One region of the Variovorax sp. Root434 genome, then DNA from elsewhere that is predicted to be linked to it. Evidence: riboswitches for the same ligand, from Rfam matches in the RefSeq annotation. Region 1 holds a riboswitch; the other holds the start of a gene.

Region 1 (4,180 bases):
CACGGCGAGCGCACCTTCGAGCTTGAGCCCGCCGCGCGACACGTACCGGGCCTCGGCCGCATCGACCAGTTCGAGCTCGGCCGATTCGGGCACGTCGTCCTTGTTCTTGGCGACCGAGCGCCACGCGTCGCTGGTGCCCGCGTCGCGCCAGCGCAAGCCGCCGGCAATCAGCCGCACAGCCTGCGAACGCGACGCGGCCAGGCCGCGCTCTACCAACAGTTGATCGGCGCGCATGCGCTGTCGATCAGTAGCGGTACGTGTCCGGCTTGTACGGACCGTTCTTGCTCACGCCGATGTAGGCGGCCTGTGCGTCCGTCAGCTCGGTGAGCATGGCGCCGACCTTCTTCAGGTGCAGGCGCGCGACCTTCTCGTCGAGGTGCTTGGGCAGCACGTAGACCTTGCCGGCCTGGTAGGCATCGGGCTTGGTGAACAGCTCGATCTGGGCGATGGTCTGGTTGGCGAACGACGACGACATCACGAAGCTCGGATGGCCCGTGCCGCAGCCCAGGTTCACGAGGCGGCCCTTGGCCAGCAGGATGATCTTCTTGCCGTCCGGGAAGGTGATGTGGTCGACCTGCGGCTTGATCTCTTCCCACTCGTACTTCTCGATCGACGCGACGTCGATCTCGTTGTCGAAGTGGCCGATGTTGCAGACGATGGCCTGGTCCTTCATCTTGACCATCGTGTCGTGCGTGATGACGTCCTTGTTGCCGGTGGTGGTCACGAAGATGTCAGCCTTGTCGGCAGCGTATTCCATCGTCACGACCTTGTAGCCTTCCATCGCGGCCTGCAGCGCGTTGATCGGGTCGATCTCGGTCACCCACACCTGCGCGCTCAATGCACGCAGTGCCTGGGCGGAGCCCTTGCCCACGTCGCCGTAGCCGGCCACGCAGGCCACCTTGCCGGCGATCATCACGTCGGTCGCGCGCTTGATGCCGTCCACCAGCGACTCGCGGCAGCCGTACAGGTTGTCGAACTTGCTCTTGGTGACCGAGTCGTTCACGTTGATGGCGCGGAACAGCAGCGTGCCCTTGGCGCTCATCTCGTTCAGGCGGTGCACGCCGGTGGTCGTCTCTTCGGTCACGCCGATGATCTCGGCCGACTTGCGGGTGTACCAGGTGTCGTCCACGGCCAGCTTGGCCTTGATGGCGGCGAACAGGATGCGCTCTTCCTCGCTGGTCGGGTTGGCGAGCACACCCAGGTCCTTCTCGGCGCGCTGGCCCAGGTGCATGAGCAGCGAGGCGTCGCCGCCGTCGTCCAGGATCATGTTCGGGCCTTCGCCCTTCGAGCCCTTGGGGCCGAAGTCGAAGATGGCGTGCGTGTAGTCCCAGTAGTCCTTCAGCGACTCGCCCTTGATGGCGAACACCGGCGTGCCTGCGGCGGCGATGGCCGCGGCGGCGTGGTCCTGCGTCGAGAAGATGTTGCACGAGGCCCAGCGCACGGTGGCGCCCAGGGCTTGCAGGGTCTCGATCAGCACGGCCGTCTGGATGGTCATGTGCAGCGAGCCCGTGATGCGCGCGCCCTTGAGCGGCTGCGCCTTCGAGAACTCCTCGCGGATGGCCATCAGGCCGGGCATCTCGGTTTCCGCGATCTTGATTTCCTTGCGGCCCCAGGCAGCGAGGGACAGGTCAGCAATCGCCTGGTCGGCGGTCGAAACGGGGGTGGGCTTGAGAACAGCGCTCATGGGAACTCCAACAAAGCTGGTTTGAAAGATGCCACTGCCTACGGGGAAAGACTCACCGCGAGAACAGCGGGTGAGCGTGGTTGCGATGTGGTCCGAGCCTCACGCCTGATGGCGCTGCAACGCTCCTCGGAACGGCGGATTGTAGACGGGGCAACAGGGCCAGCCAACCGCTCGGGTATCCCACATCAGGTAAAGCACGTTCGCCACGACCAAGGGAAATCCCGCAGGCAAATATTCCTGACTGGCACCCCCCGCGATGCCTGCCCGGCGTATCGTGGCACCGGTTCTTGTCACCCTTCCCCGTTCACACGACACCAGGAGATAGCGCCCATGGCCACTGCCAAGAAAGCCGCCGCGAAGAAGACCACTGCCAGCAGCAGCAACACCAAGGAGGCTCCCAATGCCGCCGAGATGCTCAACCCGCTGAAGAACCTCAAGGCCATGACCGACCGCCTGCAAGAACTCAATCTGACCGGTGGCGCGAGCAAACTGCTCGAAAGCGGACAAAAGGACCTTCAGGCGCTGATGCAGGCGAATGAGAAGTCCTACCAGGGACTGCAGACCGTGGTGCAGCGACAGACGGAAATGATCAAGAGCGCCATTGCCGAGTGGCAGACGGCCGCCAAGGAAATGCCCGGCAAGGATGCCAAGGCCAACCTCGCCAAGCTCGACGAACTCGGCCGCCAATCGTTCCAGCGCGCGATCGACGACATCAAGGAACTGGCCAATCTCGCCGCCAAGTCGCAGGCCGATGCCTTCGACCTGGTGCGCCAGCGCATACAGGCCAATGTGGACGAAGTAACCAAGATGCTTCAGCGCAAATAGAACCTTGATGTAGTAATTATTTAGTTTTGGTTCTTTTTAGACAGCGCCACCTGATCGGGCGATCCAAGCACGGATTTGTGGCGAAATTTCGCATTTCCGTGCCATTTGCACAGCAGACACACAGCGAATTTTAAAGAAAGGCCTTGCCTTACCGGACAATTGCGTGTCAATACGTAACGTCCAGGGAGGCAAGGTATGCGCGCAAGCGTCGGAATAAGTTTGAGCACGGTCATGCTGTCAGTTCTGCTGACCGCATGTGGAGGATCAAGCAGCGGCGGTGGATCTGTCCCATCCGCCGCGGTGTCGGGCTCCGACACGGCAGTCAAGACTGCGGAGCCGAGCCCTCCCGCCAGCGCTGCCCCCGCACTGATCGAGTCGAGGGTGCAGTCGCCGGAACTCGCGGCAACCGACGTCAGCCCCTTCAAGGACCGTCCCGTGGGACGCGCCCCGACGCCACGGCATGTGGTTCTGCCAGCACTTCCGCCAGAGAGCGCCGTTCCCCTGAAGTCGGCCCCCGCGATCTTCGGCACTCCCACCAAGATCGGTGTTGCACGCCGGATCGCTGAAACTGCGAACGTCCAGGCGGTGTCCAGCATGATGAGTTGGACGCCTTCGGAACGGGGAGGCAAAGTGGCCGCTTTGCGATTCGCATCACCGAATGCAAGAGGTGTTCGCATCGGCCTGCGTGTCGAGAGCCTTCCCCCGGGCACCATGGTGCGCTTCTACGGCGACGCGAGTCCAAAGATCTACGAGGTGTCCGCGCAGGAAATCCTCACGGCCATTCAGCGCAATCTCGACGCAGGCGATTCGAGCGACAACGCGCGCACCTATTGGTCGCCCAACATGGGCGGTGAAGCTCTCACCGTCGAGATCGAGGTCCCACCCAACGCCGTGCTCGAAGCGGTCAAGGTGGCGGTGCCCATGCTGTCGCATGTGTCCATCGACATCACCAAGCAGGACTCGCTGGAAAAAGTGGGTGAAGCCGGCTCATGCAATCAGGACGTTACCTGCGCCTCCCAATACAACACCCTCAGCAAGTCCGTGGCGTTGATGGACTTCATCGACAACGGGAGCAACTATGTATGCACCGGCACCTTGCTCAACGACCGCATGTCGACCGGCACGCCATATTTCCTGAGCGCAAACCATTGCATTTCCAACCAGACGGTCGCATCGACTCTCTACACCTACTGGTCCTACAAGTCCGCCAGCTGCAACAGCACGCAGGTCAGTCCTGCGCTGACCGCCATGACCTCCGGCGCCACGCTGCTCTATGCGGAGTCGACGACCGACACGTCCTTCATGCGGCTGAATTCGCAACCGCCGGCCGGTGCGCTGTTTGCCGGTTCAAGCCCGTTCGACCCCAGTTCATTCGACGGCATTCAGGGCGTCTATGGCGTGCATCACCCTAAAGGTGATTTGCAGAAGTACAGTGAAGGCGACTATCTCGGAACCGCGGCTTGTGCAAATTCGAGTTGCTCTTCTTCAACAGGAAGCAACGGCAAGTTTCTGGCAGTGAGATGGAATCGGGGCGTGACCGAGGGCGGCAGTAGTGGGTCGGGGCTGTTCCGGAGACTCAATGGCAAAGACTATCTCGTCGGGCAATTGTGGGGCGGAGCGTCTTCGTGCAGCCAGCCCGGCGGGTATGACTTCTACGGGCGCTTCGATCTC
Region 2 (4,180 bases), on a different contig from region 1:
TCGGGCGTGCTGGCGGTGGCCGCCTCGGTCATCGCGGTGATCTGGAACCTGGTCTTCAACGCGCTCTTCGAACGCTGGGAATCGCGCCAGGCCGTGCGCGGGCGTAGCGTGCGCCGCCGCGTCGCCCACGCCATCGGCTTCGAGGGCGGGCTGATCGCCTTCCTGGTGCCGATGTTCGCCTGGGGCCTGGGCGTGTCGCTGTGGCAGGCGCTGGTGATGGACCTGGGGCTGGTGGTGTTCTTCCTGGTCTACACCTTCGTCTTCAACTGGGCCTTCGATCGCGTGTTCGGCCTGCCGACCTCGGCGATGGGTGAAGCGCAGCCTGCGTAAGCCTGCGCTTACTTACTCGTTGGCCTTTGTGCGCTGGCAGCGCGCATCGCCAGGGCGCCGCTCAGGCGAAGTCGCTCGGTGTCGTTGAACAGTGTCTCGCGCAACTGGGCTCGATCGACTTCGGAGGCGCCGGCGTAGCGGTCGAGGCGGGCATTCCAGTCCCGGTTTTCCTGGTCGAGCGCCGCGAGGCTGCGCGCCACTTCAGGGCCATAGGCCTCGCTGCGCACGGCAAAGCGCTCCTGGGGGCTCGCGCCGCGCGCCTCCAGCGCCTCGGTCTGGCGCATCACGTCGGCATGCGCCACTGCGTCGCGGCGCACCTCGCGCTGTTCCGGCGAGAGCCAGGCCTGCTCGCTGCGCGCGAGCGCGGCGGTGCGCTGCTCGGGTGTCAGCGCGGTGTTGGCAAGTGCTTCCAGCTTTTCCACCATGAAGCGGTCCTGCCGGATCTGGTCGCCGAACAGGCCTTCGATTTCCTCGGGCCTGAAATACCGGCGGCGCAGCGCCTCGCGCGCCTCCAGGCTGAGGCGCAGCTGAGTAGGGTCGCCGGGGGCGGGTGGCGGCATTGCGCGCAGGGCCTCTTCCAGGTCGACGTACCGCTCCAGCAGGCCAAGGGCGCGCACCCGCCAGTCTTCGCGCAGGTACCGGGCGAGCAGGGCGGGCGCACGGGCCATCAGCGTGGCCTTGCTGTCGGCCTGCGCTTCGAGGAGCACCTGGTCGAAGATGGAAATCAGGGAACTGTCGAGCAGGGCATCCGGCGCCGCCGAGGCTGCGAACGGCCCGGGCTCGGGGCCCGGGCCCGTGGCCGTCGCCATCGTGTCCGATCCGGCGGCCGGAAGGTCGGCCGCGCCGGGGCCGGCCGCGAAAAAGGCAACCGCTACCGCGAGCAGCGCCGCGCCGCCCGCGGCCCACAGCGTCCAGCGTGCGTGCACGGCCAAGGCCCTCAGAGCCCCGCGCTCTTCAGCCGCGCGGCCTGTTCCTTGAAGATCGCCGGCACCTTCTTCTCGTAGTACGGGAACTGGCTGCCGTAGGTGTTGCCGAGCACCTGGTTGACCTCGTCGAGGTGGTTCTGCCGGTAGTCGCCCAGGTGCGTGCCCAGGCGGGTGGTGCAGGTCGCGAGCAGCCCGTCGTTGGCCTCACCGGAGAAGGCGAGCGTGCCCAGCGCCGACAGCGGGGCATCGCTCGGGTCGAACAGGTTGAAGCCCGTGGACACGCCCGACCACGAGTAGTAGCGCACGCCGCCGACCACGGCCGCGCCGCTCTTCACGTCGCACGATGCGCCCGGCGCGGGCCGGCCCTGCGGGAACTTGGCGTCGAAGGCCGCACCGCCCGCGGTGGTCAGCGAGGCCAGGGCGTTCAGCGGCACCTCGGGCAGCTGGCCCGGGTCCTTGCCCGAGAGGACGCCGATCACGTTCGTCAGCAGGCCCACGGCCGTCACCACCGCGGTCTGGGCAATGCCGCCCTCGGGCAGTTTCGCCAGCAGGTCGGCCACCTTGGAGCCGCCGTTGGCGCCGCCCACCGAGGTGACCGAGGCGACCATGTCGGGAGCCACCGCCGCCACGTAGCGCACCGTGGGCGCGCCCTGCGAATGGCCGATCAGGTTGAACTTGAGCGCCGGGTCGTTTTCCATCGCGCGGATGGTCTTGAGCTCCTGCAGCAGCTGCTCGCCGCGGATTTCCGAGGTGTTGGTGCCCGACACCTGGGCCACGTAGACCCGGGCGCCCGCGCCGGCCAGCGTGTCGGGAATGCCGTAGAAGTAGTCGACGCCCAGCAGGTTGTCGAAGCCGAGCAGGCCGTGGACCAGCACGATGGGGTATTTCGTCTTCGCCTCGGCAGACTGCACGCGGGCCGTCACCAGGGTCGAGGCGCCACTGTCGGCCGCGCGGGCCGCAGGCGCCGTCCAGGCCGCTGCGGCCGCGAGTCCGCAGCACAGGGCCGCGTTCCACTTCTTGATCATCCGGCTTTCCCTTTCGTCGCTTTTGCGCTGGTTAAAAAAACGAACGTTCGTTCAGAAACGGTGGCCGCATTCTGTGGATGGAGGCGGGAATGGAAACTGGGGTTTTCCCCCGGCGGATTTCGAATCGACCTAAAATGCACGACTTCCCAAGGAGCGTTGCAGCGGTGGGCCTCGCAGGCCGGCCGTCAGGCTTGGGGCGACAACGACGCTCGCCTGTCCGACTCTTCCGCAGGTGAGGCCATGTCCCAGATTCCCGCTCCAGCTACCCTCGATTCCGCCCCCGTTGTTCCCCCGCCCATGAAGCTGTCCGGCCTCGAACCGGTCGCCATCGGCGAAGGCACGCTGTTCGTCAACATCGGCGAGCGCACCAACGTCACCGGCTCCAAGGCCTTCGCGCGGATGATCCTGAACGGCCAGTTCGAAGAAGCCCTGGCCGTGGCGCGCCAGCAGGTCGAGAACGGCGCGCAGGTGATCGACATCAACATGGACGAGGCCATGCTCGACAGCAAGGCGGCGATGGTGCGCTTCCTCAACCTCATCGCCAGCGAGCCCGACATTGCGCGCGTGCCGGTGATGGTCGACAGCTCGAAGTGGGAGGTCATCGAGGCCGGCCTGCGCTGCATCCAGGGCAAGGGCATCGTCAACTCCATCTCCATGAAGGAGGGGGTCGACAAGTTCAAGCACGAGGCCAAGCTCGTGAAGCGCTACGGCGCCGCCGCCGTGGTCATGGCCTTCGACGAGAAGGGCCAGGCCGACACCTACGAACGCAAGATCGAGATCTGCGAGCGCGCCTACCGCATCCTGGTGGACGAGGTGGGCTTCCCGCCCGAGGACATCATCTTCGACCCCAACATCTTCGCGATTGCCACCGGCATCGAGGAGCACGACAACTACGCGGTCGACTTCATCAACGCCGTGCGCTGGATCAAGCAGAACCTGCCCGGCGCCAAGGTCTCGGGTGGCGTGAGCAACGTGAGCTTCAGCTTCCGCGGCAACGACCCGGTGCGCGAGGCGATCCACACCGTGTTCCTGTACCACGCGATCCAGGCGGGCATGGACATGGGCATCGTCAACGCCGGCATGGTGGGCGTGTACGACGACCTCGAACCCGAGCTGCGCGAGCGCGTCGAGGACGTGGTGCTGAACCGCCGCTCCGACGCTGGCGAGCGCCTCGTCGAGGTGGCCGAGACCGCCAAGAGCGGTGCGAAAGACGACAGCAAAAAGCTCGAATGGCGCGGCACGCCAGAGAACCCGGTGCCGGTCAACCAGCGCCTGTCGCACGCGATGGTGCACGGCATCACCGACTTCATCGTCGAAGACACCGAGGAGGCCTATCAGGCCATTCTGGCCAAGGGCGGCCGCCCGCTGCACGTGATCGAAGGGCCGCTGATGGACGGCATGAACATCGTGGGCGACCTGTTTGGCCAGGGCAAGATGTTCCTGCCGCAGGTGGTGAAGTCCGCCCGCGTCATGAAGTCGGCCGTGGCCCACCTCATTCCCTACATCGAGGAAGAAAAGCGCCAGGACGAGGCCGCGGGCCGCGACGTGCGCACCAAGGGCAAGATCATCATCGCCACCGTGAAGGGCGACGTACACGACATCGGCAAGAACATCGTCACCGTCGTGCTCCAGTGCAACAACTTCGAAGTGGTGAACATGGGCGTGATGGTCCCGTGCCACGAAATTCTTGCGAAGGCGAAAGTCGAGGGCGCGGACATCGTGGGCCTGTCGGGGCTGATCACGCCGAGCCTCGAAGAGATGCAGTACGTGGCCGGCGAGATGCAGAAGGACGACCACTTCCGCATCAGGAAGATCCCGCTGCTCATCGGCGGTGCCACCACCAGCCGCGTGCACACGGCCGTGAAGATCGCGCCGCACTACGAAGGCCCCGTGGTCTAC

What was found. Region 1 has a riboswitch for S-adenosylhomocysteine ahead of ahcY (adenosylhomocysteinase). Riboswitches for the same ligand answer to the same signal wherever they lie in the genome.
Region 2: another riboswitch for S-adenosylhomocysteine. It lies ahead of metH (methionine synthase); the one in region 1 lies ahead of ahcY (adenosylhomocysteinase).

Annotation. Positions count from the first base shown of each region.
Region 1 covers NZ_LMEK01000022.1:345,585-349,764, forward strand. Annotated here, with positions in the region: gene ASD05_RS19135 (TlyA family RNA methyltransferase) at 1-234, opposite strand, end outside; gene ahcY (adenosylhomocysteinase) at 245-1,684, opposite strand; S-adenosyl-L-homocysteine riboswitch at 1,750-1,818, opposite strand; gene phaP (TIGR01841 family phasin) at 2,015-2,509, shown strand; gene ASD05_RS19150 (serine protease) at 2,741-4,180, shown strand, end outside.
Region 2 covers NZ_LMEK01000002.1:204,152-208,331, reverse strand. Annotated here, with positions in the region: gene ASD05_RS04615 (PACE efflux transporter) at 1-330, shown strand, start outside; gene ASD05_RS04610 (lipase secretion chaperone) at 339-1,256, opposite strand; gene ASD05_RS04605 (esterase/lipase family protein) at 1,268-2,281, opposite strand; S-adenosyl-L-homocysteine riboswitch at 2,424-2,499, shown strand; gene metH (methionine synthase) at 2,522-4,180, shown strand, end outside.